2 regions of the Desulfovibrio oxyclinae DSM 11498 genome follow, and region 2 is predicted to be linked to the other one. Evidence: predicted binding sites of a transcription regulator. Region 2 holds the regulator's gene; the other holds the start of a gene.
The links. Region 2 encodes sigma-54, which starts transcription at its own class of promoters, with help from an activator protein. Its sites were predicted from a motif close to CTGGCACGGNNNNTGCTT; they were not measured.
Positions count from the first base shown of each region.

Region 1: the regulator sigma-54 is predicted to act here: its motif matches at 2,593-2,610, upstream of B149_RS0102790 (TadE/TadG family type IV pilus assembly protein).

Region 1 covers NZ_AQXE01000002.1:26,210-30,626, forward strand. Annotated here, with positions in the region: gene B149_RS0102775 (sigma-54-dependent transcriptional regulator) at 1-527, opposite strand, end outside; gene B149_RS0102780 (sensor histidine kinase) at 531-1,952, opposite strand; gene B149_RS0102785 (acylphosphatase) at 2,076-2,348, opposite strand; gene B149_RS0102790 (TadE/TadG family type IV pilus assembly protein) at 2,650-3,051, shown strand; gene B149_RS0102795 (TadE/TadG family type IV pilus assembly protein) at 3,041-3,436, shown strand; gene B149_RS0102800 (pilus assembly protein TadG-related protein) at 3,450-4,417, shown strand, end outside.
Region 2 covers NZ_AQXE01000010.1:99,401-103,817, forward strand. Annotated here, with positions in the region: gene rapZ (RNase adapter RapZ) at 1-636, opposite strand, end outside; gene B149_RS0111925 (PTS sugar transporter subunit IIA) at 643-1,092, opposite strand; gene hpf (ribosome hibernation-promoting factor, HPF/YfiA family) at 1,096-1,638, opposite strand; gene rpoN (RNA polymerase factor sigma-54) at 1,678-3,105, opposite strand; gene lptB (LPS export ABC transporter ATP-binding protein) at 3,347-4,072, opposite strand; gene B149_RS0111945 (LptA/OstA family protein) at 4,073-4,417, opposite strand, start outside.

The DNA of each region.
Region 1 (4,417 bases), on a different contig from region 2:
GCGCGCTCCTTGCCGGTGCCGGATTCGCCCAGCAGCATCACGCTGACGTCGGCTGCGGCCACCCGCTCCAGACGGGAGACGAAGTCCTGCATGGCCGGGCTCTGGGTCCCCCAGAAGTCCTCCAGAGGCAGGCGCGACGGTTTCGGACTTTTGGGCGGACGTTGCTCAAGGGCGGATTTGATGCGCGAGACCAGTTCCAGCCCGTCGAATGGTTTGGTGAGGTAGTCCGCAGCCCCGTTTTTGAGGGTGTCCACGGCCTCGGGAACGTTGCCGTATGCCGTGAGGAGAATGACCGGAATATGCGGCCAGCCGTGAGAAACTTCATGCAGCAGGCCCTTGCCGCCCATGCCGGGCATCTTCACGTCGGAGACGATGAGGTCCACGGGTTCCTCGGCGATCATCTCAAGGGCCGTTTCGGCACAGTCGGCGGTGAGCACTTCGTATCCGGCGCTCTGAAGTCTGGCTTCGAGCACGGTGAGGATGTCGTCATCATCGTCCACGGCGAGTATCAGCGGGGTGTCGTTCATGCGTTATTCCTGTTCGTTGATTGCGGGCGGCAGCACGAAGGAGAAGCGGCAGCCTTCGCCCTCGGGGCAGTGCAGATGCAGGGTGGAGCCGTGCGCCTCGACGATCTTGCGGCAGATGGCAAGGCCGAGGCCCGCACCGTTCTTCTGCTCCCTGACGCCCTCGGAGCGGTAGTATTTGTCGAAAACCAGATCCTGCTCCTCTTCCGGGATGCCCGGGCCGTGATCCTGTACCGCGAACTCCGCGCCGCCGTTGGAGGGGGTCAGGGTCAATACGACGCGGGAACCCGAGGGGGAGAACTTCACGGCGTTGTCGCCGAGGTTGGTCAGCACCTGTCGGATTCGTCCGGCATCGGCGCGCACCGGATGCCGGGGCGCGGTGACGCTCGTCTCCAGCTCGATGCCTGCCTGACTGGCGGCGGGGAGCAGGCTCTCGGCCACTTCTTCCAGCAGGGCGCTCCCGTCCGTGGGCTCCGGGGAGATGGTCAGCCTGCCGGACTCCAGCCGGGACACGGTCATGAGCTTTTCCAGCAGGTCGGACAGGTTCCCCGCCTGCTGCTGGGAAATATCGATGAACTTGGCCTGCCGTTCGTTGATCTCGCCGAAGACGCCTTCGCGGATCATGTTCAGAGATTCCCGGATGGTGGTCAGTGGCGTGCGGATTTCGTGGCTGAGCATGGAGACGAACTCGGCCCGCATGCGTTCTTCGGCCCTGAGCCTTGCCCCCATGCGGTTGAAGGCGGAGCCAAGCTCGGCCAGCTCGTCGCGCGTGGCCACGCGAACGGGTGTACGAAGCCCGCCGGTGCGGACCTCCCTGATGCCGCGGCGAATTTCCCTCAGGCTGCGGTTGAGCCGCCACGCAAGAAAGAGGCTGCCGCCGGTGCCGAGGATGAAGCAGGCCACGAGGCCCCAGATGCCGGTAAGCATGGCCGTCCTGCCGGAGCGTTCCAGCTCGCGCAGGCGTCGTTGCATCTCCGAACGGTTGCGTTCAAGCGTGGTGTTGAGCACGCCAAGCCACTTGCGGATGGTCGGATTGGGTTCCAGCGCCTTGTCCGGCGGGCCTTCCTGATCGATGGTTATCGAAAACTCTTCGGTCAGTGGGGCCCATTCCTCGTTCATTTCCGGGTGCTCGTCGAGGGTGTCTCGCAGAATTTCGCCAAAGCGGTCGATGTCTTCGACCACGTAGTCCACGGCTTCTTCCGCGCCGAGCAGGGTGAAGCGCCGGATGTTTTCCTGTACGCTTTCAAGCCGCTCGGCCATCTGTCTTGCGGCGACGCCGATTTCGTGATTGCGTGCCACGAGGTCTTCGGCCGCGGCGGTGTTTTCCGAAACTCGCAGGATCAGCCAGCCCGAAGTCACGAAAAAGATGGTCACCAGAAGCAGGGACCAAAGCAGGAGCTTGTTCGAGATGCTGATTCTTCGAGCCATGGGAACCTGTTTGTTTAGGCGTTGGCAGGTCTTGGATTTATAGCCTTACCGGGGCCGCAATGCAACGGGCCGCCGGGACCCTCCGGTCCCGGCGGCCCTGCCCGTTCCTGAAAGTCTCGGGAATCAGCCCCGCATTTCGAATTGGTCGTATGTCTTGTCGTGGTCGAAGGGGTCGCAGCGGATTTCGTCCACTTCGGGCAGGGGCGCCTTGGTGCGCAGCTGGTGCTCGAACTGTTTGAGCTTTTCCGTGTCGCCCTGAACGAGAATCTCGGCCTCGCGATCCTGCACGTTGCGAACCCAGCCGGTCAGTCCGAGGTGCTCGGCTTCCTTCTGGACCCAGCCCTGGAAGTTTCCACCGTGAACCTTGCCTTTGACGATGCAGCGGTAACTGTTCATTTCGAATGCCTCCCTTGGAATTTTCATTCGACGATACATTATCCTGCGCATTTGGAAAAGTGGGGGGAAGTATTTTTGTGGGTCGGAAGTTTGAGGATGGCGTGGAAAAGGTGTGTCCATAAAAAATGGATGCCGAACCATGTTTCGTGGAAACTCTACGATTCATGGTCCGCTTGGGGCTGTGTGTTTCCGGAACCGTCAGGGAAAGATGCGACATTACGGCGTGTTGGAAGAGCAGGTGTGTTTGGCATGGATGGTGCTAATTGATGGGTGACCAAGAATACCAATCGAGGGCCGATCAATGACTGGCAAGAAGATACATACAAGCAACAAGTCCGGCATGGCAGCCGTGGAGATGGCATTCATCCTGCCGCTCTTCTTCGTGCTCATGCTCGGCATGTTCGACATCGGCCGCTGGTGCTGGGCTCGCAACGTGGTCAACGACGCGGCCTCTCAGGGCGCCCGCGCCGCCATGCTGCACGAATACACCGAAGCCGACATCTGGTCGGTGGTGGAAAGTGAAGTGCAGGGCGGCGGCATCAACTCCTCGCCCGAAGTGGTCGTGAGCGAACGGATTCCCGAAGAGCCCGTGAGCGTGACGGTCAGCGTGCCGTTCGAATTCTATACCCTAGCATCCGTTCTTGAAGGACTGGCGGAGAACAGGACGATAACGGCAACAGCGGTGGTGCGTCATGAGCGGTAACAGCAAGAGATACAATACCCGAAAAGGCAACAGCACCGTGGAATTCGCGCTTGCGGCAAGTCTTGTGCTGGTTCCGCTGCTGCTGTTCATGGTGGACGCCCACAGAATGTACACGCTGCACACGTCCCTTAACCGCGCCGCCCGCGAAGGGGCCGTGCAGGCATCGCGAGGCCATGACGCCCGTCAGGCCGTGGTGGACTCTCTCAGCTCCGCCGGCTTTGACCCGTCCCTGCTGACCATGGCCGTCCAGACGGCAGCCGCCGGCGATTTCGGCGAAGCGGTAGATGTGAACCTGAGCTACGACGCCTCCGGGCAGGTCGTCCTTCCGTTGCAGGACATTTTCTCCACGCTGGCTGAGGCTTCGGCTACCGCCAAGATGGAATAGAAGGAGGGACGGCATGAATATCATCAGACGATTCGTTCGCGAAGAACAGGGCATAACAAGCATTCTCGTGGCGGCGGCCCTCGTGGCCATCGCCGGGGTGGCCGCGCTGGCGGTTGACCTGGCCCACATGCAGTTTCGCAGAAGCGACATGCAAAGCGCCTCGGACGCCGGTGCGCTGGCTGGGGCCGATGCACTGCTCTCCTATGGAAACGATCACGCCCGCGTGGCGCAGGCCGCGGTGGAGTTTGCCCGCAGGAACCTGCGCGCCGACGATGCCCCCGCCTCTGCCGTGACCACCGCTGACGTACGCTTTTTGCGTGACGGCGTGGTGGTGACGGAAGATGCCAACACCGTCGAGGTGAAGGTGACCCGTAATGCCGCCAGAAGCAACGCCGTATCGCTCTCCTTTGCGCGAGTCTTCGGCGTGGACTGGGCTGACGTGTCCGTGGCGTCGAGGGCGCAGATTGTTGCTGCCGATTCTTCGCGCTGCGTGAAGCCGTTCAGCGTGCCCGACAAGTATATATGGGACGACGAAGCCGAGCCGGTGGGCTCCTCCTTCCGATCCAACGGACAGCTGGATACCGAAAGCGCCGCGGAGCTCGCCAGCGTTCAGGTCACGGGATATTCCGAAGAAGATGCCGGAACGGTGATCCTGCTCAAGCCGGGCGACCCGCATGACGCTATCGTGCCCAGTCAGTACAACCTCATTGACCTCCCGCCCGTGAACAAGGGCACTCCCGTGACGGGGGCGTCCATGGTCAACGAGAACATCATGGGCTGTACCGGCTCCAACGCGGAGGCTACCGTGGGACCGGAAGACGAGATTCAGCTCGAACCGGGCAACAGCAAGGGCCCCGTGACCAAGGGCGTGCGCGACCTCATCGCACAGGATCCCTATGCGTACTGGAATGACGCCGCCAACGCCATTGAAGGCAGCTTCGAGCCGGACCCCATGGACAGCCCCCGCGTGGTGCTGATTCC
Region 2 (4,417 bases):
GCCGGACCCCGCCTTGAGGTCGGCATCGAAGTAAGGATTGGGCAGAAAGCGCATATCGAACACCAGATCCGCTTCAATCGGCATTCCATACTTGAAACCGAAGGACAACACATGAACACGCATACCGCGGGCGGGTTCCTGTACTGTGGTCCACTTCTCCTGAATGACGCGGCGCAGATCATGCACCGAGTACTGTGTGGAGTCGATGGCCAGCGCAGCCTGCTGGCGGATCGGCGCGAGCAGATCACGTTCCTTTTCCAGAGCCTGTTCCAGGCCGAGGCTGGAACTCTCAAGAGGGTGCGGACGGCGAGTCATGGCGTAACGCGTCACGAGCGTTTCGAGCCGCGCTTCCACGAAAAAGATTTCGACACGGGCACCCATGTTGTCCATGGATTCCAACGCTTCATTCCACTCTTCGAGAAAATCGTCCTGCCGCAGATCGAGTCCAAGCACGAGTCCGCGCTGCCGGGGGTCGTCCTTCTGGCGGAAAAGCTCGGCCAGCTTAGGTGCCATGCTCACCGGCAGTCCGTCCACGCAAAAGAATCCAAGGTCTTCAAAAACCCGGATGGCGGTACTTTTACCCGCGCCCGAAAGACCGGTTACGATGATCACCGTAAAAGCATTGCGTGGAGTCATGGCCTGCTATGCGCTCTTGAGCAGTTTCCAGAGTTCATCCTGCCCTTCCGCTTCCATGAATGCCTTACGGAAGGAATCGTCCTTCAGGAGCCTTGAAATATGCGCAAGAATACGCAGATGCATCCCGGCAACCTGTTCCGGCGCGAGCACGAGAAAGAAAATGTGGCATGGCTTGAAATCGAGCGCCTCGAAATCAAGTCCGTCGCGGCTTCGGCCCGCCACCACCGCAATCTGGTCCAGAGAATCCAGCTTGCCGTGAGGTATGGCCACGCCGTCCCCGATGCCGGTAGTTCCGAGCTCCTCCCGTTCCTTGAGAACGCGCAGAACAAGGTCGGAATCCATTTCCGGGAAGCGTTCCTGCAGTGGAACGACAAGCTCTCCGAGGGCCCCGGCCTTGTCGGCCGAGGCCATGTCGGAGAGAATCAGGTCCTTATCAAGGTAATCACCAAGTTTCATTGATCAGAATCCGGGATCGATGAGGCCGAAGTCTCCGTTGTCGCGCTTGTAGATGACGTTGACGCCCTCGGTTTCGCTATTTCTGAAGACGAGAAACTCATGATCCATGGTGTCGAGCTGCATGGCAGCTTCGTCCACGGACATGGGCTTGGGCACATAGCTGTCCGTCCCCACGATGGTGGGTTCGGCGCGACGGTCATCACCGTAGTTCAGGTAGTTCATGCGAACTTCCCGCTCCTGGCGGACCTTTCTGGTCTTGCCCTTCATCTTCTCACGCTGCTTGCGAAGCTGCGCCTCAAGCTTGTCCAGCACCAGATCAATGGTGGCGTACATGTCCTCTGAGGCTTCGATAGCCGTCAGATGCACGGTGTCCGCATCCAGGATAACGTCCGCCTTGTGACGGAGCTTCTCCACCATGAGGTTCACCTGAAGATCCGCATTGTCGGTGTCCTTGAAGAACTTGCCGAGCTTGGCGAAGCGCTTGTTGGCGTAATCCCGCAGATGCTGAGACGGATCGAAGTTCTTGAAGGTGAAGCTGACATTCATGGTATACCCTCCTGGTTATTGGGTAATGACAAGCCTTTACTAAAAATAGCTCTTGCGCTTGGACGATGATGGAATCCCCATGGCGGACCGGTACTTTGCCACGGTCCTGCGGGCGATGTTCACATCCAAACGCTCCTTGAGTATCTCGCCGATCTTTTCGTCGCTGAGCGGTTTTTTCGGCTCCTCCTCGCTTATGAGTTTTTTTATGAGCGCCTTGACGCTTTCCGACCCGACCTGCGAACCGTCGCCGAGGTCGAGAGCACTGTTGAAAAAGAATTTGAGCTCGAAAATACCGTGCGGAGTGGACACGTACTTGCTCGTGGTGATGCGGCTGACCGTGGACTCATGCATGTTGATGTCCTCGGCCACTTCCTTGAGGATCAGCGGCTTGAGCTTGGTCACGCCCTCCTCGAAGAACTCGCGCTGGAACTTCACAATGCTCTCCATGACCTTGTAGAGCGTGCGCTGACGCTGATACAGACTCTTCATCAGCCACGCGGCGGAGCTCATCTTGTCACGGAAATATTCCTTGTCCAGGTCCGCCCTGCCCTGCACCGTATCGGCGAGGAACTGGTTCATCTGCAGACGCGGCAGACCATCCTCGTTGAGCACGATCACAAAGTCGTCCCCGTAGCTGTATACATACACGTCGGGGCTGACGTAATGCGGCTCCGTACTGGAAAAATTGGCTCCGGGCATAGGGTCGAGCTTCTGAAGCTCTTCAAGGTACCCCTTGAGCTCTTCCAGAGAAATCTTGAACTTGCGGGCCAGCGGCTTGAAGCGGTTCTTTTCGATGTCTTCAAGGTGCTCGGTGACTATCGAAACGAGGATGGGATCGTCGATGCCAAGCATCTCCATCTGGACGAGCAGACATTCCCGCGGCGTACGGGATGCAACTCCCACCGGATCAAGGCGCTGAATGCGCTTGACGACCGACTCGACAAGCTCCCCATCAACACCGGGAATCATCTCGCAAAGCTCTTCCATGCTGGCATGAAGATAGCCGTTGGAGTCGAGATTGCCTATGATAACGTCAGTGATTGCGACTTCCTGATCCGTGAAGTCGGAGAGACGGATCTGCCAGCCGAGGTGCCCTTCAAGGGATGGCTTGGAGGCAAGACGGGCTTCGAACGTCAGGCCCTCTTCAGGGGACTCGTACTCACGAACCTGCGACTGCTTGGACGAGCTTGAGAATTCTCCCATGTAGTTGTCCCAGTCCGCATCGCGCATGACGGATTCATCGGTGCCCTCACCCGCTTCCTTGAGCGTGTCGGACTCCTTTTCGGGCGCCTCCTGAACCGCCTCGTTCTCGGACTCCTCCAGGAACGGGTTTTCAAGAAGCTCCTGCTGAACCGTTTCAACCAGCTCAAGGCGCGACATCTGCAGCAGCTTGATTGCCTGCTGCAACTGTGGCGTCATGACCAGCTGCTGCGTCAGCTTGAGTTGTTGCCTGAGTTCAAGCCCCATACGGTTTCTCTATTCGTGCGGGCGTCCCACCCGGTTCTCGACATAAATTGGTCATTTGATTCGGGCACACAGCCCGAATCTCTTGTGTAAGAGTATGCCACATGCTTTCGGCTACCGCAAGAAAGACCGGATAACCAACCGCAAATGTTGATTTTACATACGCAATACAATGAGCATGAAAAAACTGTACCAACCTTCCGGGCGACTGTAAACGACCAAAGGGTGGAACTCTTGAAAAAAGCTAGAGCGAGAAGTCTTCGCCCAGATAAATCTGGCGGGCCCGAGAGCTCTGGACGATGTCGGCGGGGGTGCCGTCGAGGATGATGGTGCCCTCGTACACGAGGTAGGCACGGTCGCAGATATTCAGGGTCTCCCGGACGTTGTGGTCGGAGATGAGAATACCGATACCCATGCTCTTGAGCACGGAGATGATCTCCTGAATGTCGATGACCGCGATGGGGTCGATGCCGGCGAACGGTTCGTCGAGCAGAATGAAGTCCGGGCTCATGATGAGCGCGCGGGCGATCTCAAGCCTTCTCCGTTCGCCGCCGGAAAGGTACATGGATGCCTGATCGGCCAGCTTGGTAATGGAAAACATATCCATGAGCTCGTCTGCACGCTCGCGCTGCTGGCGAGGCGTCATGTCGGTCTGCTCAAGGATTATCTGGAGGTTCTGGCGAACCGTCAGTTTGCGGAAGATGGAACTTTCCTGCGGCAGATAGCTCACGCCCAGACGGGCCCGTTCGTGCAACGGCAGGTCGGTGATATTTCTGCCGTTGAGATAAACGTCACCGGAGTACGGTTTGACGATCCCGGCCAGCATGTAGAACGTCGTGGTCTTGCCCGCGCCGTTGGGGCCGAGCAGCCCCACGACTTCCTCGCGACCGAGCGACAGCCGGATGCTGTGAACGACTTCCTTGCGACCATAGCGTTTGCTGAGGTCGGAGGCGGAAAGGCCTTTTTCCATCTACTGAATCTCCAGACCGCTGTTGGTGAAAAACTCGGCCTCGACGCGTTTGCCCTTGCCGCCGACCACTTCACTGCGGTTTTCACGAACGTAAAAACGAATCTTCTCGCCGGTGATGCTGTTGGGGCCGTCACGCAGCACAGGCTCCTGCTCCATGACCAGGATACGCGGCTCGACCAGATAGGTCAGCTTGCCGCAGTCACCGGAAGTATTGCCCTTCTCCGCATGAACGTTGCCAGTGGCGACGATGCGGTCAATGCCTTTCACGTCGAAACGCTTATCCCCCGTGACGAAGAAAGCGGAGACCTTGTCCGCAGTGAGCGTGAGTCCTTCGTGCTTGGCAAC